DNA from 3 places in the Paenibacillus sp. FSL R7-277 genome. Region 3 is predicted to be linked to each of the others. Evidence: riboswitches for the same ligand, from Rfam matches in the RefSeq annotation. Region 3 holds a riboswitch; each other region holds the start of a gene.
What was found. Region 3 has a riboswitch for thiamine pyrophosphate ahead of C173_RS31160 (ABC transporter substrate-binding protein). Riboswitches for the same ligand answer to the same signal wherever they lie in the genome.

Region 1 (8,136 bases), on a different contig from region 3:
TTGCCCGCACCCGACATGCCTGTAATGATAATCAGGGTGGCATGGGCGGGCAGGGTTTGCTCGAGGTCGGTCATTACAGCATCCCTCCCTATGATTAGTATATGAATAATTCCGGTCTTTTAAGAACGCAGCAGCAGGCCTGCCGCACCAATAATACCGGCGTCATTGCCAAGCGCTGCAGGTACAATCGTAACACCGGTCTGCAGAGGGGCAGGCGCCAGCTTGGCGAATACCCGGCGGACTTCATCGAACAGAATATCGCCTGCCTTGGAGACTCCGCCGCCGACGATGAATACTTCAGGGTTCAGAACCGCTGCAACGGAGGCCATTGATTTGCCCAGGTAGAAGGCCGCCCGGTTCACAATCCGCAGCGCAGCTTCATCGCCTGCCTTCGCGGCATCGAATACTTCCTTCGCAGCGATTTTTTCAACGGTGGACAAGGAGGTCCGGTCCCCGCGTGCTACAGCATCGTTCGCCATACGGATAATGCCTGTCGCTGAGGAAACGGTTTCCAAACAGCCCATGTTCCCGCAGCCGCACTGGATCGCTTCCAGATCGGGCACCACGGAGATATGTCCAAGCTCGCCGGCCAGACCGGCAAATCCCTGATACACCTTACCATTAATGATAATACCGCCGCCGACACCCGTACCGAGCGTATAGCAGACACAATTCTCTATGCCGCGCCCTGCACCGCTCCAGGCTTCGCCTAGTGCAGCCACGTTGGCATCATTGTCTATTTTGACTGGCTTGTTCAGGCGACCCTCCAGAATGGAGCGGATCGGCACATCTCTAAATCCTATGTTGGGCGCAAGGATGATGATACCTTCACGAATATTCGTAAATCCGGCCAGTCCCGCACCGACACCAGCCAGCTGGTCCCAGGAGTACGGAGAGTCCTCCACAATCTGGCGTACATACTTCTCGATATTATCGATGACAGCATCGACGCCATCCGCAGTCCCTGTCGGACCTTCGTAAGTGTGCAGCAGGCTTCCCTCGGCATTACAGATTCCAACCTTAATCGTGGTACCACCTAAATCCACGCCAACGTAGATATGTTCAGACATGTTACAAGCCACCTTTTTCTATGCTAAAATAGTTAATCCTACGTACCCACTATAATAGAACCCTCCCCTGCGGTCAAGGAAAGGCGATACACCCGGGGCAATGGACTTCAGTTCTTATTTGTTAACAAAAAGACTTTCTCACCAGGCAGGCAAGAAAGTCCGTTCATTCTCTTCTATTGTAGGGTGCCAGATACCTTAATGCTATTCGGACAAAATCCGCTTCTGGCCCTCAAGGGCACGGATCGGTGCGATATTCTGGGTGAATTCCAGCGTCCCCATATAACGGCCTTCTGCATCCCGCACGGCGAAATAACGGATATAGATGAATTTATCCTTGATGTTAATCCAGAAATCTTCGGCATCCTTCACTCCGGCTTTGAAATCAGCCAGCAGCTTCTCAACAACATGCACACTTTGCGGCGGATGGCAGTTCTGTACGGTGCGGCCGATAACGGCCTTCGTCCGGGCGAAGATCCGTTCCTTGCCATGCGAGAAGTAGCGGACGACATCGTTCTCGTCGATAAAGGTCAGATCCACCGGCAGATGATTCATCAGCGTCTCGAGCTGGTGGAGCGACAGCAGCCCGGTCTCGAACCGGATGAAGCCCTGCGGGGACAGGCCTTCCCCTTCTTCCGCCGGAACATCAGCACCCTCAGGCTCCGCTGCACGTTCCGGTATCCATTCCTGGTCGGGCGCAGTCAGGCAGAAGCCGATTTCATCGCTTTCGCGGGCGATTTTGACCCACTCATCCTCAGTCAGCTTATCCAGCGCCATCGGGAGCAGAATATTCTCTTCCTTGAAGATCATCTCATTGACTTCCTTAATGATCTCCTCCAGTGCGGCTGTAATCTGCCCGCTGTCCCCGTTATAGGCGCTAAGCGCCTTCTTGGCTTCCTTGATCATATTGCGGATTCCGTCATCCACTCCCCACATTACCTTCGTAGGACCGTATATGCCGTACTTCTCCAGGTAAGGGAAGAGCAGATTCTCCTTGCGGCTGTAATGCTTGTCGAGATCCAGCAGCAGACTCAGGTCCTCCAGCAGCTTATAGATAATCTCATCGCTGTCGTTCTTCTTGAACTTATCCGCATGCAGCTCCAGCCGGAAGTTGACCAGACGTTCGATCTCCCGGTTCTCCAGCTTGAACGTATGCACGGGATGACCGGGCTGCTCCTCAGGCTTAGAAGAACGGTGGATCTGTTCAATCGAGCCCTTGAAGATTGCCGTATGCACGGAGCAGAGGCGTTGTACTTCCTCTACCGGAATGCCTTCCTCGGTCATCAGAGAGTGCTCCATGGCGGAGATTTCCTCCACCGTAACATCGCCTACCGCTTCTTCAAAACGCGCCTTAACCTCCTCCACGCTTTTGCCCGCATGCAGCTCCTTGATGATCTCTCTCAGCATAGCCTGGCGGCGTGTCTGTTCCGGAATATCGACCTCGCGGTTATTAATCAGTTCGCTCATCACAATCTCTCCTTCTATTCTATAATCTCGAAACCATGCTGCTGAAAGGCCAGCCGAACGGTTTCCAGCTCTATTTTCTTTAATTTCATTCCTTTGGACAGGGTCATCAATCGTCCTGCAGTCTGCAGCATTCCAGGCTTCGCAATATCACGAAAACCCAGTTCCACCATGATCTCCACCACTTCCGGGTGCCTGGTTACCAGCTCAAAGACCGATTCATCCAGCTTCAACGCTTTGCTCATCCTTTTGCACACCTCACTAATGAGAATTCTTCTCAACACCAGCTTAGCATAGGGTACAGGGGTAAATTGTGATTGTAATCACTAACTACAAAAAGACTATCCCCGCCAGCCATTCAGCTTGGGGAGATAGCCTCAGAATAATACGTTTCCGCTGTAATCACGGCCTCTCGGCCATGAACAACGTACCTACATATAGATTAGGTCATGCAGCTAAGTTACAGTGATTGGCTCCATCTATGGGAATTCCGGATATCATGCGAAATCCGCATGCTGCAGAATTTAGGGCCGCACATCGAGCAGAAATGCGCCTGCTTTGCCCCCTCCGCAGGCAGGGTCTCATCATGATACGCCTGCGCCCTTTCCGGGTCCAGGGAGAGATGAAACTGATCGCGCCAGCGGAACTCGAACCGCGCCTTGGACAGCGCGTTGTCCCGGTCCTGCGCACCCGGATGTCCCTTGGCGAGGTCTGCGGCATGTGCAGCAATTTTGTAGGTAATGACGCCTTCGCGCACATCATTCTTGTCAGGCAGGCCTAAATGCTCCTTAGGTGTAACGTAACACAGCATTGCCGTTCCAAGGCCCCCGATTATCGCTGCCCCGATGGCCGACGTGATGTGATCATAGCCGGGTGCAATATCCGTAGTTAGCGGACCGAGGGTGTAGAAAGGGGCTTCGTGGCAAATCTCAAGCTGCTTGTCCATATTCTCCTTGATCTTGTGCATTGGCACATGGCCCGGACCTTCTACCATAACCTGAACATCGTGCTTCCAGGCAAGCGCCGTCAGCTCTCCCAGCGTCTCCAGCTCGGCGAACTGAGCTTCGTCATTGGCATCAGCGATAGAGCCGGGACGCAGGCCATCCCCCAGCGAGAAGGCCACATCATACATCTTCATGATCTCACATATATCTTCGAAGTGTGTGTACAGGAAGTTCTCCTGCTGATGGGCCAGGCACCAGGCAGCCATAATCGATCCGCCCCGGGATACGATGCCGGTCATTCTCCGGGCAGTGAACGGAATATAGCGCCGCAGCACCCCGGCATGAATGGTGAAGTAATCCACCCCCTGCTCCGCCTGCTCGATCAGCGTGTCGCGATAGAGCTCCCAGGTTAAATCCTCGGCTATACCGTTCACCTTCTCCAGCGCCTGGTATATGGGCACTGTCCCGACCGGCACAGGAGAATTGCGGATAATCCACTCCCGGGTGGTATGGATCTTAGCGCCGGTGGAGAGATCCATGATGGTATCAGCCCCCCAACGGGTCGCCCACCGCATCTTCTCCACCTCCTCTTCAATAGAAGAAGTGACCGCCGAATTTCCGATGTTGGCATTGATCTTCACCAGGAAGTTACGGCCGATAATCATCGGCTCACTCTCCGGGTGATTGATATTGGCCGGAATAATAGCACGGCCCGCAGCCACCTCATCCCTTACGAACTCCGGCCGGATATTCTCCCGGATCGCAATATACTCCATTTCCGGTGTGATGATCCCTTGCCTTGCATAATGCAGCTGGGTCACATTGCCTCCTGCATAGGCCCGCCTGGGATTCCTGCGCAGTCCTGGATAAGCTTCTGCGGCAGCCCCTTCTCTGCGCATTCCGTTATCCTCCGGCCGGACGGCTCTTCCGGTGTACTCCTCCGAATCGCCACGCTCCGCGATCCAGCTTGAACGGTGCGGCGGCAGCCCCCTCCGAATGTCCGTCTCCTCCGCGGCATCCGTGTACATACCGCTTGTGTCATAGACACGCAGCGGAGCATTTTCCTCTTCCCCGGCAACGCCTTCGGTTCTGCTGAGGCTGATCTCCCGCATCGGAACCCGGATATCCGGGCGTGAGCCCTCCACATACACTTTACGGCTTGCGGGGAATCCCGAAAGATCCACCTCTTCGTTTTTACTTCCTGTCATTTCAATCTCCTCCTCTTCGCTCTGTACACTCATCAGATAAGAGGTCACGCAGCAGATTGAGCTGAAGAATCTATAGATTCCTGCAAGTCAAAAAGCCGCTCCACCTGGAGCGGCTTTATTAAAGGAACAGCCAAATAAGACTGTATTCAAAAAAGGTCCGACTCCACTTTCCTACGCTGGTATGATCCAGATCAGGTTCAAGGGTCCGGAAATTCAATTTTCCCGTCTCAGCCTATTCAGGCTCCCCTAGTGGGTATCTTATCTAATTAAATACATTTTACCTGTATGGGTAATTCTTGTAAACCCGTTATTTGTCCAGCGATTCGCTCCAGTCGTGCACCATCGTGCCTTCCAGGAACTTCTCGGCATCCATAGCGGCCATACAGCCGGTTCCCGCTGCCGATATCGCTTGACGGTAACGTGTATCCTGTACATCGCCACAGGCGAATACACCCGGGATGTTGGTCTCGGTGGTACCCGGATTCACCACGATATAGCCATTCTCATCCGTATTGATCTGCCCGCCCAAGAAGGCTGTGTTCGGTGTGTGTCCAATCGCTACGAACACGCCGTCTGCCTCCACCAATTCTGTCAGACCTGTCTCATTGTTAAGCACCGTAAGGCCCTTCACTCCGGTCTCTCCTACCGTTACTTCAACCGGTGTGCGGTTCAAGGCCCAGGTTACCTTGCTGTTGTCACGCGCCCGGTCCTGCATGATCTTCGAGGCCCGCAGCTCGGGACGGCGGTGAACCAGCGTTACACTGGACGCAAAGCGGGTCAGGAAGCTGGCTTCCTCCATAGCGGAGTCTCCGCCGCCGACGACGACAATCTTTTTATTACGGAAAAAGAAGCCGTCACAGGTCGCACAGGTGCTGACCCCGCGTCCCACATTCTCCTGCTCGCCCGGAATGCCCAGATATCTTGCAGAGGCCCCGGTTGAAATAATAACCGACTCCGCTTCCAGTACACCCATTCCGTCCACTGTTACCTTGAACGGACGCTGTGAGAAGTCCACCGACTCCACCCAGCCATTCTTGAATTCAGCGCCGAAGCGTTCCGCCTGCTTGCGCATATTGTCCATCAGGTCCGGACCCAGAATCCCTTCAGGGAAGCCTGGAAAGTTCTCCACTTCTGTCGTCGTTGTCAGTTGTCCCCCCGGCTGCAAGCCTTCAATGACCAGCGGGCTCAGGTTCGCACGCGCCAGATAAATCGCGGCAGTCAGCCCGGCCGGGCCTGTTCCGATTACAATCGTTTTGTACATTACATTGGCCTCCTTACAAGTAGGTGTTCTTACAACAGCAATTGCTTCAAATGCGGGTAGTGGACGGCGATAAGCCGCCGGTTCCGGGCAGCATCCCCTTGGGTCCGGGAGCAGCCGCAGGCTCCTGCTCTTCGCCGGGCGAGCCGCCGGCTTCATTCAGGTTCTCCCCGATCAGCCGCTGAAGGCTGAACAATGCCGCCTCCTGCAGGCGGTCCTCCTGCAGTGGCTCCTGCTCCAGAACTCCGCGCAGTACCTCGGACATCTCCTCGTCCTCAATCCAGCGGAGAGCCTCGGTCACCTGAAGCTTCGTAGCGGAATCGCCGTAGCGCAGCGCCCAGAAGAACGAGGCGCGCAGCAGCGGATTATTCCGCACTTCTTCAGTGAATCTGCCTGTATTGCCCTTCCACTGCTTCAGCTGCTCCTGGAAGGGCAGCTGATAGTTATAGCTGACAGCAGGCATAGGGTGTCCTTCTGCCCGGGCCTGCTGGAGCTGGGACAGGAAGAACGCAGGGACAGCGGAAGCAGGGTCCAGCTTGGCTGCCTGTCTCCAGCAGCGCAGTGCCTCATCATGTCTTCCGCTATTGCTTGCCGCCGCGGCACAGTAATGATACAGCCCGGCGTCTCCGGCGACCTCCTCGTCCTTCAGCAGACGGCGGAAATGGCTGTAAGCGGCAGCGTGCCGGCCCAGGATACCCATGGTTGTAGCCATTTTGAATACATGCTCCTGATGGAACGGCACCGTTGCTTCTAGCATACCGAGCAGCGTTTCAAGCTGTTCCTTATCTCCTGCATACTGCAGGAAGATGGCCATATTGCACAGAGCGTGCAGATTGCCGGGGTCTTGCTTCAGCACCTCATTCAGACATTCCTTCGCCTTGGCGAACCGGCCCATATAGAAATGAGCTAGTGCCAGATTATTATGCGCAGCCAAAAAATCCGGGGTACCCGCAGTGATCTCCTCCAGCAGCTCTACAGCCTGAGGGAACTTACCCTCCTCCAGCAGACTCCGCGCCCGGTCATGCTCTACGACTCCCTCACGGCTACGGATACGCACCAGCGGAGCAGGCCGGTTCAGCTCATATTGCAGCAGCTCCATCAGTTCTTCGGATTCGGTCATGAACTCGCCGTTAGCATCCTCTTCCAAGTAAGTGACCAGCGAACGCTCCGCCTCTTCAAAGCTTTCCATATTGGCGAAGTTATTAGCCATGTAGAAATGGCATTCCGTCATAGCGGGGTCGATTTTCTCCAGAACATGGATAAGAATCTCGTTAGATGCGGTATAATTGCCCATCTCAGATAATATACCCGCCATATTGCAATGATTCACCGGATTATCCGGCTCATATTCAACAGCTTTGCGAAAATTTCTTAATGCCTTATCATATTGAAAGCGGTCCAGCGACCGAACGGCTCTTTCAAAGAAAAAATTGGCATCCAGAGTGACCGGAATGACATTACTGTGCTCCGCGGCATTCTCTGAAGTTCTCTCTATCATGGAAGCAAGGCACCTCCCTTGTTTCAGCTTCCCTAGCCTTACCTGTTCGTTTCCATTTATGGTCTCGGCTGTCTTCTTCACACAGTATACCACATGTGGCAACGAGATTCTCAAGTCTCAGAGAGAGAGCTAACGGGAGGGAAAAGCTCAAAAAAAGACGCGGGAGTTAAATCCCCGCGTCTCTGAACAGCTTATCTATGGAACCGCCCTCGATGATAATACGCGTGGCCTCAGCCAGCATGGGAGCTACCGAGAGCACCGCGAATCTGCTGGAATGCTCGTCCGGCAGGGCAATCGAATCGGTAATGACAATCTCGTCGATATTGGGATGATCCATCCGCTCAAGCGCATCCCCGGAGAACAGTCCGTGCGTAGCACAGACGATACTGTTCCGGGCACCCCGCTCCTTCAGGCCCTCCACCACATTGACGATCGTGGTTCCGGTATCTATAAGATCCTCTATAATGATTGGCGTCCTGCCTTCCACATCACCAATGACATGCGTAATCACCGATTCATTATGCGCCGGACGCTTCTTAATCATGATGGCGAACGGCGAATCCAGCCGGCTGGCCAGCTTCTCCGCCATGGACGCTCGTCCCGCATCCGGGGAGACCACGACCAGATCGGTAAGCCCCTTCACCTTCAGATAACCGCTAATCAGATCAAGCGCCGTCAGATGATCGACCGGAATATT
Region 2 (8,136 bases), on a different contig from region 3:
AACGTCTTCAAATCCGCCTGAATCCCGGCCCCGCCGCCGCTGTCAGAGCCGGCAATGGTCAACGCTTTGCGTATGCTAGTCATCTTTTCCCCTCCTTTGCGGCGTTTTAGGCTTCGAGCAGCTTCAGCCGTGAGCGGCTGCTGTATTGCTCCGGGGTCACTAGTGACAATTGATTCAGGAACCCAATCTGGAAGCTGCCCGGACCTTGGGCTTCAGCCGCCTCAGCGGCAAGCTCTGCTGCCACGCCGTAGAAGGAGAGGGCCTCGGCAGCCGCCTCAAGCACCTCCCCGCCGCTTACGGCAAGAAATGCACCCACCACAGCACTGAGCAGGCAGCCGGTTCCGGTCACCCGGGTCAGGATGGAGTGCCCGTTGCTGGCGATATAAGTGCGTTTGCCGTCTGTAATGATGTCTTCCTTGCCGGTGATAATTACGACACAGTTCAGCTTCTGCGCTGCTTTAATGGCTAGAGCTACTACATCGCCCTCGCCTGCTCCGGCATCCACGCCTTTGCTAGCCCAGCTCTCCCCGGCCACATTGGCAACCTCGGCCACATTGCCGCGCAGCGCAGTAAGCTGTAGCTCACTGAGCAGCTTAGCTGTAACATCCGTGCGGTAGGCGGTAGCACCGGCTCCAACGGGATCAAGCACGAGCGGTACATGGTGGCGGTTCGCAGCCTTCCCGGCCTCGATCATGGAAGCGATGGCAGCCTCATTCAGTGTGCCGATGTTCAGCACAACCGCGCCGGACATGGCGGCGACATCCGCTACTTCTTCAATGGCATCGGCCATGAACGGCGAAGCTCCCAGGGCCAGAAGCCCATTAGCTGTGAAGTTAGCGACTACGATATTCGTGATATTATGCACCAGCGGATTCGCCTGGCGTACTTTGGACAGATAAGACATATGAATTCCTCCTGAAAGATGTAATTAAAAATTAATAAAAGCATTCTTAACATCCACTTCGGCAGCCAGCAGACCGTTCTCGCTCAGCCACTGGTTCACCTTCTCCCATGATGCGCTGTCCTGATAGCCGAAGGGCTGGGAACCGGCATCCATCAGCGGCAGCAGGATCTCCAGACTGCGCTTCTCAATCGCTTCATCCAGTGGAGCGGTATCCTCCTGATGGGCAAGCAGAAGCTTCAGTGCTTCATCCGGGTGATCGGCTACATACTGCTGGCCTTTTCTGATCGCATCCACGAACTTCTGATAATAGCCTTGCGAATCCTGCAGTCCTTGCTCACTGGCGACCAGCACCAGCTCATAATAGTCCGGGACCCCGTAATCCACAGGATTGAAAGAGCGGACCGGATGGCCTTGCTGCTCCAGAATCAGCTGCTCATGATTGATGAATCCGCCCATAATGCCATCCACCCGTCCGGTGGAGAGAGCAGGAATCAGCTCATAGCCGACATCCACCAGCTTGAGGGAGGAAGGGTCCCCGCCATCGCTTTTGACCATCGTGTTCAGCATGGCTTCATACAACGGGACGGAGGAATATCCGGCTTGCTTGCCGGACAGCTCTCCGGGGCGGGTAATGCCGCTGTCTGCGGCTACCATAAGATGATTCAGCGGGTGGCGCACCAGCGCGGCAATCGACTTGACCGGAATCTGCTCCCCCCGTGCCATCAATACCTGCGGCTGGTAACTGAGTGCCAGGTCCACCTTTCCCGCAGCAACAAGCTTCAGCGCATCATTGGTATCGGCCGGCATCTGAATATCAACCTCCAGACCTTCCTCGGCGAAATAGCCTTCAGCCTCTGCCGCATACAAAAAAGAGTGGACAGCATTGGGATACCAGTCGAGCATAATCGTCAGCTTATGGACTGCGCCTTCGGCTCCAGTCCCAGCTTCAGAAGTGGCTGTAGTCCCCGCCGAAGAGCCGGAGGCTGCCGGACTGTTCGTATTGGTGCAGCCTGCCAGGACGGGCAGCATACAGAGCAGCAGAGCAGACAGTAGAACGGTTGGCCTTGAAATCGCATGGTGCAGATAACGGAAATAGCGGATAGTAGTCATGAATAACGTCCTCTTTTCTTCAGAATAATCTTCTCCAGTGCGGCGACAGCCAGAAACAGCAGGATACCGAGCACGGATAACAAGACAACAGCGGCGAACATCTTGGCACTCTGGAGATTCCCTGCCATTCTGCGGCTGAAATAGCCCAATCCCTGGCTGCCTCCAAGCCATTCCCCGATGGTTGCACCGATCACACAGTACACAGCCGACAGCTTCAGTCCGGAGAAAAAAGAGGGCAGGGCCAGCGGAACGCCCACCTTCCCGAGAATCTGCCAACGGTTCGCGCCATATGTCAGCAGCAGCTCCCGGTAGGCGTCCGTGTTCTTGGACAAGCCGTCATAGGTGCCGATGACCACCGGGAAGAAAGCGGTCAGGAAGACAACGGCGACCTTACTCCATAGGGTGTAGCCGAACCACATGATGAACAGGGGAGAGAGCGCGATCAGCGGAACCGTCTGGCTGATGATCAGCAGCGGGTACAGCGCCTTGGCCAGCGGACTGAACAGGTGCATGGCGACTCCCAGCAGGCAGCCGCAGACCACAGACAGTGCGAAGCCCGTGAGTACCTCAAGCAGTGTAGCCGGCAGATGCACCCCGAATAACAGGCGGCGTTCCTCCAGCAAGGCCTTGCAGACCGCAGACGGAGCCGGAAGAATGAAGGAAGGAACCAGGCCCAGCCGCGCTACAGTCTCCCAGACTGCAAGCGTCAGCAGGGCGAGCAGGGAAGCCGGACCGTAATGCTGGAGCAATCTTCTAGGAGCGGCGGTTCTCATATAGCTTCAGCTCCAATTCCTGGCGCAGGGCGGCGAACTGCGGTTGATAGTTCAGACTGTGATGACGCGGACGGGGGAGACCGGCTGGGAATTCCTGCATCCCGCCGCCACTGCCCGTCATTAGATAGATTCTGTCACTGAGCAGCAGAGCCTCCTCCAGATCATGGGTGATGAACAGCACCGTCTTGTCCAGCTCCGCCCATAACTCGAGCAGCCAGCGCTGCAGTGAGCGCTTGGTAATGGCATCGAGCGCCCCGAACGGCTCATCGAGAAGCAGCAGGTCATTCCCCGCCGCCACGGTGCGGAGGACCGCCACGCGCTGGCGCATCCCGCCGGACAGCTCCTGGGGATAAGCCCCTTCGGTTCCCTCTAGGCCGAAGCGTTGCAGCAGGGTACGAATCTCGGCCACGGCGGCCGCTTTGGGACGGCTGCGCTTGAGTTCCCAGGGCAGCAGACAATTGTCCATTACGGTCCGCCAAGGCAGGAGGAGATCCTGCTGCGGCATGTAGGCCACACTGCCCAGCCTCTTCGCTGCTGTAGCGGACTCGGCTCCGTTCAGCGTAATCCTGCCGTTGTCCGGCTCCAGCAGGCCGGCGATGATTTTGAACAAGGTGCTTTTGCCGCATCCGCTTCCGCCTACAACAGAAATGAATTCGCCGCGCTGCACATTCATGGATAGCTCTGAGAAGACGGGTGTCCGGGACGAACCGGTCCCGAAAGCATAGGATAGATTGCTAATGTTGATCATAAGACTATGTACGAAACCTCCCCGGATTGAAATAGAACCTGCGCGGAGCACAAAAAAGCCCCATTCATTCCCGGAGGCAATGAATGGGGCGGAAGGTACAGTCGGCTGCGGCCCTGTGACGGGAACCACTGATACATTCTGCTCCACTTCCCTCCGCTGGTATGATCCAGATCAGGTTCAAAGGGTCCGGAGCTTAAGCTCCGTCTCAGTCGGCCGACTCCCCTAGTGAATAATATTGCTATTGAATTCGTAATTGCTACTTAATATACCACAAATTCCCCTCTTGTAAAGAGCAGGCGGTCAGCGCTTCGCCAGACCGGTCACGAACAAGGTGACGATGCCCCGGGAGATGTCCAGTTTGGAGGAGTGGTGCCGCTTTTGCTCATACAGGTACAGATCTGGGCTGAGGACAGAGATTAAGGCCGTGGCCGCAAAGGCAGGATCAATGTCAATAATCTCACCGCCCTCCGCAGCACGCTGCAGCAGCTCTGTCATCATCACCCCCAGCCGCTGAAAAAAAGGATGCTCAAACTGGGTCAGCTGCTTCTTACCGGTGAACTCGGCTTTGATCATATTCAGCAGCTCAGCATACTGCTCAATGAAATCGGCAATCTGCTCAATGCTGCTCTGCAGCTGAGCGAGAGCCGGAGCTTCACCGGCACTGGCAGCCACCTGCTGCTCCAGCCCGGACAGGAATTGATCTGCGCTGCCCTTCAGCAGTGCAGAACAGATCTCACCCTTGTCCGTGAAGCGGCGGTACAGGGAGCCTTGTCCTATGCCTGCCCGCTTGGCAATGCTGTACATGCTGACTGCCTCAAGTCCGCTCTCGGTGAACAACTGGCGTGCAGCTTCAAGAATCCGCTGTACATAAGGATCGGCGGACTCGGGCGGAGCGGATTCTTTGGCTTGCGGAGCTGAGCGCGGGAGCTGTGCAGCATCGGTGTCTGGCTTTTTCATGAGAACCCCTTTCAGAAATAAATCAGCGATTTACAGAAAAATAAATAAAAGAATTGACACAACGGACAATTGTCCGTAGACTATGAATTGCACTTACGGACAGTTGTCCGTTCACTCATTATATAGAACAATCTGCCCGCAGGTCAATGTAGAACGCGGACAGCTCAGGAGGAGAAGAGACATGGATCAGACCTTGAAGCAGGAAGCCGATTTCCGGCTGTCCAGCATTCTGGTTCCGCTGCTGGCCATTATTGCCGGAGTATTTATGGTTGTGCTGGACAGTACGGCGATGAATGTAGCCTTGTCCAGGCTGGTGGTGGATTTCAAGACGGACCTGCATACGCTGCAGTGGGTAGTTACCGGATATATGCTGGCTCAGGCTTCAGTTATTCCGCTGTCAGGCTGGCTGTCTGACCGGTTCGGGGCCAAGACGGTCTTCCTGACGGCGGTAATTGTGTTTACGATAGGTTCGATTCTGTGTGCTACACCAAGCAGCGCCGAATGGCTGATTGTTTTCCGGGTCATTCAGGGACTTGGCGGCGGCTGTGTGCTCCCTGTCGGGATGGCCTATGTGTACAGACTGGCTCCCAAAAGTAAGGTTGGCGTTGTCATGGGGATTATGGGCATTCCCGTCCTGTTCGCACCCGCTATTGGTCCGGTATTGTCGGGCTGGCTGGTTGAATACCATTCCTGGCGCTGGATCTTCCTCATTAATATTCCGATTGGCATCATTGCTGTGCTGATCGGACTGCGCAAGCTGCCGAATGCGGCGAAGAACAGCGTGCCCGGCATGGATAAGCTCGGTATGGTTCTTGGCCCGCTGGCGTTTGCTTCGCTCACTTACGGGGTCAGCCAGGGCGCGCAGAGCTGGACCTCTGAGAAGACGCTGATCGGGCTGCTGCTGGGCGCTGTGGCGCTGATCGCTTTTGTCATCGCTGAACTGCGCTCCAAGACACCGCTGCTGGAGCTGCGGATTCTGAAATCCGTTGATTTCACGACAGGGATCATCGTGCAGTGGATTGCCCAGTTCGGCTTATATGGCGCGTTATTCCTGCTCCCGCAATTTCTGCAGCAGGCCCGCGGCTTCGGCGCATTTGATACCGGCCTGACGCTGCTGCCGCAAGCGATCGCTTCCGGGCTGATGATGCCAATTGCCGGAATACTGTTCGACCGGATCGGTGTGCGCTGGCTCGTGGTCTGCGGTCTCAGTCTGGTCTCCGGTGCGTTATTCCAGTATTCCCATGTGGATCTTACCACGCAGAGCCGCGACCTGATCCTTCCGCTGATCATGTGCGGGGCCGGAATGGGTATGATGATGATGCCGATGAATACGCATCTGCTCAACAAGGCGCCAAGCCATCTGGTGAACCGGGTAACCTCGCTGACGAACTCGATGCAGCAGGTAATTACCTCGCTGGCCGTCTCGACGCTGGTTACGATTCTGACGGCAAGAACAACGGCGCGCGGTACCGAGATGCAGGAGGCCGCTGCCGCTGCCGGAAAGAGTACCGCAGGCGCTTCGCAGGATGCGCTTCTGCTGGCTAAGCAGACGGTATTGTCGCAAGGCTTCGCGGACACGTTCCACATTATGATGTTTGTCGCGCTTGGCGGTGCGGTCCTTGGACTGCTGCTGCGGCGGGGCCGCCATTCCGGAGCTGAGCGTTCCAAGGAAAAGGCGGCACCGGAAATCATGCACGTATAGCTATGCCCACACAGAAGCAGAGCTTGTAACATCCATAGAGCAGCGATTCTCCTTTTGCCGGAGGGTCGCTTTTTTTTGTTGATTTCTGTTCTGAATATCCTGATGCAGGAGCAGAATTTGGGGCAAGCTAAGCTATGGAAAATCAATACAATATAAATCCGATGCATATAATCGGAAAAAGTTATTGACGGAGGTAACACCCCGGTGTTACGATTCATTTTGTCACTAATTACGGTGCCTGAAGAGAAGAAGATACGAGAGGGGATTCATCGAATGAAAAAACTAAGTCTAACTATTATGCTGCTCCTGACCATGGTCACGGCTGCGGCTTGCGGAAGCAACAATACGGACAAGACAGCAACGGGCGGCAACACTCCGGCTGAACCTACGGCTGCGGCTACAGAGGGTGCAGCTTCCGGGGAGCAGAACAGCCTGGAAGCCGTCAAAGCCAGCGGTAAGCTGCGCATCGGAACTGAAGGGACCTACGCACCGTTCACCTTCCATGATGCAGACGGCAAGCTGACGGGCTTCGATGTCGAGATCGCCGAAGAAGTCACCAAGCGCCTGGGTGTGAAGCCGGAGTTCATTGAGACGCAATGGGATGGGATTTTTGCCGGGATGGATGCGAAGCGCTTCGATGTGATCTTCAATGAAGTCTCTATCACCGATGAGCGCAAAGTGAAATATGATTTCTCCGATCCGTATATTGTCTCCAAGGCTGTGCTGATCGTGCCGGAGGATAATCAGGATATTAAGACATTCGCTGATCTCAAGGGTAAAAAAGCCGGCCAGTCGCTCACCAGCAACCTCGGCAAAATCGCCACAGACAACGGTGCCGAGATCGTATCTACCGAAGGCTTCAACCAGGCGATTGATCTGCTGCTCTCCGGACGGATTGACGCCACTGTCAATGACGGCTTGTCTTTCCTAGATCTGAAGAAGCAGAAGCCGGATGTTAAGATCAAGCAGGTGGATGAGATTGCCGAAGGCTCGCATAGTGCCGCAGTCTTCCTGAAAGGGAATGACGAGCTGGTGCAGGCTGTGAACGAAGCACTGACCGCTATGAAGAGCGACGGAACCTACCTTAAGATCTCCGAGAAGTACTTCGGCACTGACGTATCGAAATGATGGATGACCGCCAAATACAAATATTTCTCGATTCATTGCTGCCTCTGTTCAAAGCAGGGGTGGCTTTTACCCTTCCGTTAGCACTGGTATCATTCATCCTGGGCCTGCTGCTGGCTGTAATTACGGCACTTGCCCGGCTGTCCTCCTGGAGGCTTCCGCGGCTGATCGCCCGCTTCTACGTCTGGGTGATTCGGGGAACGCCGCTGCTGGTGCAGCTGTTTATTATTTTCTATGGACTGCCCGCTGCCGGGATTGTGCTTGATCCGTTCATCGCCGCTGTCATCGGGTTCACGCTCAGTGTTGGGGCCTACTCCTCCGAGATTGTCCGGGCTGCCATCCTGTCTATCCACAAAGGCCAGTGGGAGGCCGCGTTCTCGGTGGGAATGAGCCGGAAGCAGGCTCTGCGCCGGGTGATATTGCCTCAAGCGGCCCGTGTGTCGGTTCCGCCGTTATCGAATTCTTTTATTAGCCTGGTTAAGGATACTTCGCTTGCGGCCAGTATTACTTATGTTGAGATTTTCCGAAAAGCCCAGCAGATTGTGGCGACCTCCTATGAACCCCTGCTGCTATATTGCGAAGCGGCGTTGTTCTATCTGCTGTTCTGTTCCGTGTTATCGGCGCTGCAGAATTACTTGGAGAAGCGGCTGGACCGGTATTCGGCCAGTTAAGGTTAAGGAGGCATACGCATGATTGAAATACGCGATTTACATAAGTCCTTCGGGCCGCTTGCGGTGCTAAAAGGTGTGGATCTCGCCGTTGAACACGGCCAGGTCATGGTCATCATCGGACCTTCCGGCTCCGGCAAAACCACGCT
Region 3 (8,136 bases):
CCAGCCAGCGCACAGCATATTCCCGTTCCCGCAGATCTGCAGCTACGACACTGCCGATCTCCCGGTCGTCTTCTACGTACAATAGGGTTACACTCACGTTGTTAACCGTCCTTTCTTCCTTCCAAGTGACATCACAAATCCCCGGATACCGGCAGTCTTGAGGTCTGCCGGTATCCGGGGAGAATGATCCTTGCTGTTCAGGCCGTAATTCCGAACCGTCCCGGCGGCTTATCCTCCGGCAGCCCGAACAGATAGCCTTGTCCCAAGTCCATACCGAGATCACGGCAGATCAGGAATTCCTCACGGCGTTCAATGCCTTCGGCCAGCAGGCTTGCACCGAATTCTCCGGCCCTGGAGATAATCTCCCTAAGCATCCGCTGCTTCCCCTCATCCCGGTCACAGAAGCTGATCAGACTACGGTCAACCTTGACATAATCCGGCTGAAGGAGGGACATCAGCTCTAGCGTGGAGTAGCCCGCGCCGACATCATCCAGCGCAACCCGCATCCCCTGCTGGCGGTATTCGGCGAAGATGGCGCGCAGATGGGCAATATCGCTGATCTGCTCCGTCTCCACTACTTCAAATACATAGTCCTCCGGGTTCTGGTCCAGCCTCCGGATCGCCTCGAAGGTATGCGTAAGACAATACTTGGGATTATAAATAGAAGAGGGCAGGAAGTTAATGAACCGCTTAATGCCCTTAGGCAGCAGCTTACTGCTGGTCTCTATTGCCGAGATCCGGGCGGCCCGGTCAAGGAAGGAGTGAAACCCTGTCCGCCGGGCAATCTCAAACAACTCATAGGGCTGAAAATAACTGCCCTGGGGCAGCGGGCGCAACAGAAATTCAAAGCCGACAATCTCCTCGCTGAAATTCACAATCGGCTGCATGTGGCTGCAGAAATCATGGCTCATAATGATGGACACCAGATTCTCGTTAGCGAAGCGGACCTTCAGCTGATCGAAGGTCAGCCACCGTTCCGGAGCCACAGGGGCATCTTTGCTCTTAACGCACACGGATAAGGAGTCCGCAATGTCCTTAGTCACCAGCATTTCTATAAGCTTCAACAGCTCTTCCTTACGATGATATGGAATGATACAGGTCTTGCTTGTCTCAAATACTTCATAACCGGCATTCCGGATGGCAGCAGCCAGCGGATCAGAGCAGGGGCGGAGCTTCAGCTCCCCTTGATCCTCTATCGGGTCGATGTCAGCACAATCAACACAGTTCATGGCAATCCCCTCCGCCTCATGATGTCGATAACCTGAGGTCATTATATCATGATTCCTCCGGCACAATCCGAAAAGCAGCAGAAGAAAGGGCCCCCTATGAACCATGAAGGTTCCTAAGAGGCCCGGATTGCCGGACTATATAGTACTTAGGCTTAGGCGGAACTTATCCGTTACGGCCATTGCCATCCTTTTACCGGAGACAACCGCTTAAGGCTGCCATACCCCGTGCTCACCGTTCTTTCCCATATATTCAATCCGCGAAGGGGACAGCTCAAGAATGACATAATCGGGATCATCCGGTCCCTTGAACCATTTCTCCAGGGACTCATTCCATACCTTAGAGCGCAAGCTATCATCCTTCGTCACAGCAACTGTAGCTTCAATCTCCAGTACATCCTTGCCGCCGCCCTGTTCATAGCCAAGCAAGAGACTAGCATTCGGATTATCCTGAAGCTCTTCTACCTTATGAGTCTTGCGGTTAGTTGCCAGATAGATGGACAGTCCGTCATGAAATATTGCCATGTAACGCACCTTAGGCTTGTTACCGGCCTCAATCGTGCCGAAGGAACCGAACCTGTTATCGTCCAGCACCTGTATGATTGTTTTCTCCAGCTCTTTGTTATCCATTGACGTCACAGCTCCCTTCAAATTCATGTGAATATAAGTTTATATATTCACGTCCACGGTTTGGATTTATGATTAACCTGTGCCTAATATAGTGTACCCTTCCCGTTCATTCTGAATCCCGCCATCTGTTCATAAATTGATTCATAAGGAGTCTTATTCTTGAAAAAACTAATCTGGATCGGCTGTCTCTCCTATTTCGTAATCGGCCTCGCCCATGTCGTCCTGGGCTCCATTCTTCCGGTGCTGCTCCAGCATTATGACCGCAGCTACAGTGCAGGGGGCGAGCTGATCTTCAGCCAGTTCGCGGGCTTCCTGGCCGGCGTACTGGTCTCGCCGCTGCTGAACCGGCGGTTCGGCAAGCGCGGCGGCATTCTGATTGCCACCGGCCTGCTGCTCTGTGCCGAGATTGCCTACGCCTTCCTCCCGCCCTGGGGCTGGATGTACGTAATTGCCGTAGCCGCAGGGTTCGGCTTCGGGATGATCGAAGCCGTCATCGGCACGATTATTATTGCCGCAGTCACCGAAGGAACGGCGGTTGCCATGAGCCGGCTTGAGGTGCTGTTCGGTGTCGGGGCGCTGCTCATGCCGCTGGCGGCCAGTCCGCTGATTGCCGCAGGGCAGTGGAGGCTGGCCTTCCTGATCGTTGCCGCCTTCTCCCTCCTCTCGCTGCTCTTCTGGGCGAAGAGCAGATTCGGCCCGCTGGACAGCACGCTGAATGAGCGGTCTGCCCGCCCTGACCGCGCTGCGGCAGCGGGTACCACCAGAAAATTGTCCCTGCCTTACAAGGGCAAGCAATGGGTTGTCCTTGGCTTGTTCATTCTGTTCTTCTTTCTCTATGTAGGCACTGAGATGAGCCTGGTGAATTTCATGCCGGCGATCTTCATCGCGAAGCTGGGCATGAGCGAGGCCGCGGCTGCGCTCACGGTGACCTTCTTCTGGCTTGCCATGTCGGCAGGTAGACTGTTCGCCGGTGTCATCGCCGAGAAGATTTCCTACCGCATCTATGTGCTCGTCAGCTGCTTTGCCGCTTTGCTGCTGCTTATTATTTTCCCGTTCGCCAGTCACCGGCTTGCCGCCTTTGCCATCATCCTGCTGCTTGGCCTGTTCATGTCCGGCATCTTCTCCATCGCGCTGGTCTTCTCCAGCAAGCTGCTGCCCGGCGCGGAAGAATCCACGCCGAGCATTATGATCGCCTCCGGCGGAATCGGCGGCGCGGTGCTGCCGCTGCTGACCGGCTGGTCCATGGATCATCTGCAGATCGCCCAGACCTCGGGACTTTTGGCCGCTTTTGCCGCGCTGTTATTCGTGCTGAGCGTAACCGCCTGGAGAATCGGGTAATTGTATACAACAAGGTCCATATTCTGTGAATAAGGATGGAACCCACACATGGCTGAACTGCATTCTGAGCCCACTCTGCATACCGCCTTGCTGCAATTCATTTTCCCCTTCTCCATCAAGGCCGAGGTCGATGAAGAGCTGATTGAGAGTTTACAGAAGGATGGATTTACGCGTTTTTTTCTTGAGAACAAGGAACTGGAGCATGCCTATTACGGAGAGAACCACTGTGTATCCCATGAGAAAATGGAGCGCAGCTATCTTCCGTTTGCCGCCCATGTCTTGTTTCCGCATGAGAAGGACAGGGATTCCTTCCGCCGCTTTTCCCGGGTGAGTGATCTGCTGTGCGGGCTGCAAATGCCCTTTCAGACGGTTCCCTTCCGCGTGCTGTCGACCGATGTGTTCCTCTGCCCGTTCGAGCTGGGCTTCCTGACGGTAAGAGTGGCTATTGAGGAAGAGAATCTCCCCTTCAGCATGGTGCTCGAATTCGCCGACCGGTTCCGCAACCTGGAGGATGTAAGCGTTCAGGATGAGCATACCTTCATCCATTGTCATAAGAAGTCTTTTGCCCGGGTGGAGGACTTCGTGTTCAGGCATCTGGCAGCCGGGCTGGAGCCGTATCTCGATCCTGCGGAGACGAATGGCAATTATTTCGAGACCCTGCCCTTCTTCGTCGATGAACGAATGCTGGTGCAGGCCTTCTACGGCGTTAATCTCCCTGAGGACGAGGAAGAGATCAGTGTCGAAATGCTCTACCGTGCCTCTCAGGTGGATGGTCTGACCATCGACGGCAGCCCGTACATGAGTGCAAGTGATCCGGATTATATCAAGCAGTACACCCGGGAGCATTGCTATAGCCGCTGGGGGCCGGACACCTACTATATGACCAATGAGCAGACCTTCTGCTGCGTGAGCCGGGCGAAGCCGGAGATTGCCGCAGGCCTGATCAGCCAGATGTACGGCGAATATTATTACGGAATGCTGCTGAGTATTTTTCATAAAATCGTGCTGCTGAAGCTCGCCAACCTCCACTCCCGGCTGCGCATCAACCACGATAACGACGAGATCGAGAATCTGATCTTCCTGATCAACAAATTCTCGGCCAAATTCTACTTCCTGGAGCTGATTTCGCAGTCGCAGGGGCGGGAGATTTTTTTTCAGCTGCGTAAGGTGTATGGCAATGATGCCCTGTTTGATGAGGTGAAAATGACCCTCAATGACCTGTTCCAGTATCAGGACAAATTCCAGGCCAAACGGCGGGATACGCTCCTGATGGTGCTCACCGTATTTACGGTCATCAGCGGAATATACGGGATGAATCAGGTCATCGAGGATCTGAAGGGCCAGATTGACTGGAGCAAAATGCTGGAGTACTCCGTGTTCGAGTATCTGGCTCTGTTCCTGACCTTCTCGGGGATCACCGTCAGTGTCGGCTTAACGCTGAGAGAGATCTGGAACGGCATCCGCAGCCGCCGCAAGAAGCGGCATTATACGAGGGATTAAGACACAGAGGGTGGACAATGTCGAAGCTGCCGTCTATAATACACCGTAAGAACATAGCAATACCCGTGAACTTTATAGAACCAGGGGTGCTGGAATTGGCCGGCTGAGATTGTATCCCACAAGATACTGACCCTTATACCTGATCTGGATAATGCCAGCGTAGGAATCTTCATTCGGCACAGTGCCTTAAGCGGTACTGAAGCTGAATTCCCCTCACGCAAGTAACTGGCGTCCCGATCTTCGGGACGCTTTTTTGATTCTAAGGATGTACAGGAATAGGGTTTCTGTAAGCTCTGAAGACCAGGGGTTGCTGGAAGGAGAGAGAAAGAGAAATGGGAGTCAAAAAAACAGTAATGCTGCTGCTCAGTTCCATGCTGGTTCTCACGGTCGCGGGATGTGGCGGCGGGAACAACAGCGGCAATGCGGGGGCCAGTGCACCTGCTGCCGGGAACAGTACGGCTGCACCTGATGCAACCGCAGCTGCACCCACGGATGCACCTAAGGCGCTGACCCCGGTCAAGATTGCCCTGGACTGGACGCCGAACACGAATCATACCGGCCTGTATGCAGCCAAGGAGCTGGGCTATTACGCGGAGGAAGGTCTTGACGTACAGATTGTACAGCCAGGCGCTGCCGGGTCGGATACAATGGTCACTTCCGGCGAAGCCCAGTTCGGCATCAGCGCCCAGGAGGCGCTGACCCTGGCCCGCCTGCAGGATGTGCCGCTGGTGTCGATTGCTGCAATCATTCAGCATAATACCTCGGGCTTTGCGGCTCCGAAGGACCGCAATATTAAGACGCCGAAGGATTTTGAAGGCAAAACGTACGGAGGCTGGGGCTCCCCTGCAGAGCAGGCTGCCATGAAAGCCATTATGGACCCCGAAGGCGGGGATGTCTCCAAGGTGAAGCTGGTGAATATCGGCGAAGCGGACTTTTTCACAGCCGTGAAGCGGGATATTGACTTCGCCTGGATCTTCTATGCCTGGACCGGGGTGGAAGCCGAGCTGCGCGGGGAGCCGCTGGATATGCTCTATCTTAAGGATTATGCGCCGCAGCTGGATTACTACACACCGGTGCTGACCACCAGCGAGAAGGAGATCGCCGAGCACCCTGAAGTGGTGAAGGCCTTCCTTAAGGCTACGTCCAAGGGGTATCAGTACGCTATCGATAACCCGGAAGAAGCCGCGACGGTCTTGTCCGATGCTGTACCTGATCTGGACCCCAAGCTGGTGCTGGCCAGCCAGAAATGGCTTAGCCCGAAATACAAGGACGACGCCCCGCGCTGGGGTGAGCAGAAGCTTGAGATCTGGAAGAATTACGCCGACTGGATGTACGGCCTGAAGCTGCTGGATAAGCCGCTGGATGCGGAGAGTACGTTTACGAATGAATTTTTGCCGGAATCATAATGAACCCGCATGGCGGGAATCTTATACTTAACTTGGAGAGGAAGGATTCATCATGGCTAATACACTGCTCAGCATTCAGGTAATTCCGAAGACACCGAACAACGAGGATTCCATCCCTTACGTGGACAAGGCTATAGAGGTGATTCAAAAGTCAGGCGTGAAGCATCAGGTGAATCCGCTGGAGACCACGATGGAAGGCGAGCTGTCCGAGCTGCTGGATATTGTGCGTGATATGCATGAGGCGCTGATCGCTTCCGGCAGTCCTAGTGTCATCTCACAGATCAAGATCGCCCATAATCCGGGCGGCATCAGCATGGAGAAGCTGACGGAGAAATACCGGCCGTGAGAAGCACCTGGAAGCTAGTGTGGCCGCCCTTTGTGGCGGTCCTCTTTTTTGTCGGGATATGGCAGCTATCGGTCATGCTGTTCGACATCCCGGCTTACCAGCTGCCCAGCCCCGCGGATATCGCGCGTGAGACGAAGAATAACGCCTCCGGGATCTGGGAGCACACCGCCGCCACGCTGCGGTTGACCCTGATCGGCTTCCCGGTCGGCACTGGCATCGGCCTGCTCACCGCCTTGCTGCTGCATCTGCTGCCCTGGATCAAGCGAGCGCTCTATCCGCTGCTGATCCTCAGCCAGAATGTGCCCTCCATTGCGCTTGCCCCGCTGCTGATTATCTGGTTCGGTTTCGGCCTGCTGCCCAAAATCATCCTGATCACCCTCGTCTGCTTCTTCCCTGTGGCTGTTGCGACTATGGGCGGGCTGACGCAAAGCGACCGGGTAATGCTGAATTATATGAAGATGGCCGGTGCAGGCAAGTGGCAGATCTTCACCAAGCTGGAGCTTCCCGGCTCGCTGCCCTCCCTGTTCTCCGGGCTCAAAATCTCCGCCACTTATGCGGTGATGGGCGCAGTGGTGGCCGAGTGGATCGGCGCCGACAAAGGGATCGGCTACTATATGCTGCTGCAGAAGTCCTCTTACCGTGCGGACCGGATGTTCGTGGCCATCGCTATTATCGTGCTGCTGAGTCTCGTATTATTCGCGCTCATTGCCCTCCTGGAGAGATGGCTGGTGCGCTGGAAGCCGCGCAAGGAAGCTTAATGCCACGGGAGGATATCCCAACACGGAAGTACTTATAATCAACTGAAGGAGGTTACGCGAAGTGTCTGAGCTTACGAGGATTGAACTGGAGAAGGCGGACGGAGACGGACGCCTGGGTACACGGAGTGTGCCGCCTGCGCTCGAAGTCAGCGGCATCAGCAAGTCGTTCAAGCACCGCCGCCGGGAGACACAGGTGCTGAATCAGGTGTCCCTGACCGTGGAGCCGCAGGAATTCGTCTCCATTGTCGGCCCGTCCGGCTGCGGCAAAAGCACGCTGTTCCACATTATCGGCGGCCTTACGCTGCCGGATACCGGAACCGTCCGCATGAACGGCATCCCTGTGACCGGGCAGCGCGGCAAGATCAGCTATATGCCGCAGCAGCCCGCGCTGTTCCCGTGGCGCAGCACGCTGGACAACGTCCTGCTTGGCGGCGAGCTGCAAGGCGCCCCGCAGCGGGAGGCGCGTGAGGCTGCGCGCCACTGGCTGGCGAAGATCGGCCTCGGCGGCTTCGAGCGGGCCTACCCGCACATGCTGTCCGGCGGCATGCAGCAGCGGGCCGCCTTCCTGCGGGCCATGCTCGCGCCGCAGGAGCTGATGCTGCTCGACGAGCCGTTCAGCGCGCTCGATGCGCTGACCCGCGAGCAGATGCAGCGCTGGCTGCTGGAGCTGTGGGAGGAGAACCGCCGTTCCGTGCTGTTCATCACCCATAACATTGAAGAGGCGCTGCTGCTCTCCACCCGCATCTATGTTTTCTCCGGACGTCCCGGCTCCGTCCTCCACACCGTGGAGGTCCCGTTCCCGCGCCCGCGCCGCGAAGAAATCGCCGATTCGCCGGAGTTCCTCCGGATGCGGCGCCAGCTCTCAGAGTGGATGCGCGAGGAGCAGGCGAAGAGCCAGAGCTAAGTAACCACTCCGGCGGTATAACCTCCCC

Region 1: it holds a riboswitch for thiamine pyrophosphate, as region 3 does, so the genes downstream of both, thiC (phosphomethylpyrimidine synthase ThiC) here and C173_RS31160 (ABC transporter substrate-binding protein) in region 3, are expected to answer to the same signal.
Region 2: it holds a riboswitch for thiamine pyrophosphate, as region 3 does, so the genes downstream of both, C173_RS23450 (ABC transporter ATP-binding protein) here and C173_RS31160 (ABC transporter substrate-binding protein) in region 3, are expected to answer to the same signal.

The regions. Positions count from the first base shown of each region.
Region 1 is NZ_ASPX01000045.1:17,990-26,125, reverse strand. Features, by position in the region: gene rapZ (RNase adapter RapZ) at 1-74, opposite strand, end outside; gene C173_RS15655 (ROK family glucokinase) at 120-1,070, opposite strand; gene C173_RS15650 (DUF438 domain-containing protein) at 1,272-2,534, opposite strand; gene C173_RS15645 (DUF1858 domain-containing protein) at 2,549-2,776, opposite strand; gene thiC (phosphomethylpyrimidine synthase ThiC) at 2,992-4,683, opposite strand; TPP riboswitch at 4,835-4,941, opposite strand; gene trxB (thioredoxin-disulfide reductase) at 4,991-5,944, opposite strand; gene C173_RS15630 (tetratricopeptide repeat protein) at 5,991-7,439, opposite strand; gene C173_RS15625 (ribose-phosphate diphosphokinase) at 7,606-8,136, opposite strand, start outside.
Region 2 is NZ_ASPX01000080.1:301,882-310,017, reverse strand. Features, by position in the region: gene thiD (bifunctional hydroxymethylpyrimidine kinase/phosphomethylpyrimidine kinase) at 1-83, opposite strand, end outside; gene thiM (hydroxyethylthiazole kinase) at 107-910, opposite strand; gene C173_RS23460 (ABC transporter substrate-binding protein) at 929-2,014, opposite strand; gene C173_RS23455 (ABC transporter permease) at 2,011-2,787, opposite strand; gene C173_RS23450 (ABC transporter ATP-binding protein) at 2,768-3,535, opposite strand; TPP riboswitch at 3,667-3,769, opposite strand; gene C173_RS23445 (TetR/AcrR family transcriptional regulator) at 3,836-4,492, opposite strand; gene C173_RS23440 (DHA2 family efflux MFS transporter permease subunit) at 4,674-6,194, shown strand; gene C173_RS23435 (amino acid ABC transporter substrate-binding protein) at 6,468-7,322, shown strand; gene C173_RS23430 (amino acid ABC transporter permease) at 7,322-7,990, shown strand; gene C173_RS23425 (amino acid ABC transporter ATP-binding protein) at 8,009-8,136, shown strand, end outside.
Region 3 is NZ_ASPX01000119.1:67,946-76,081, forward strand. Features, by position in the region: gene C173_RS31135 (response regulator transcription factor) at 1-97, opposite strand, end outside; gene C173_RS31140 (EAL domain-containing protein) at 198-1,229, opposite strand; gene C173_RS31145 (pyridoxamine 5'-phosphate oxidase family protein) at 1,437-1,856, opposite strand; gene C173_RS31150 (MFS transporter) at 2,016-3,194, shown strand; gene C173_RS31155 (hypothetical protein) at 3,243-4,694, shown strand; TPP riboswitch at 4,767-4,877, shown strand; gene C173_RS31160 (ABC transporter substrate-binding protein) at 5,027-6,100, shown strand; gene C173_RS31165 (thiamine-binding protein) at 6,153-6,446, shown strand; gene C173_RS31170 (ABC transporter permease) at 6,443-7,204, shown strand; gene C173_RS31175 (ABC transporter ATP-binding protein) at 7,284-8,108, shown strand.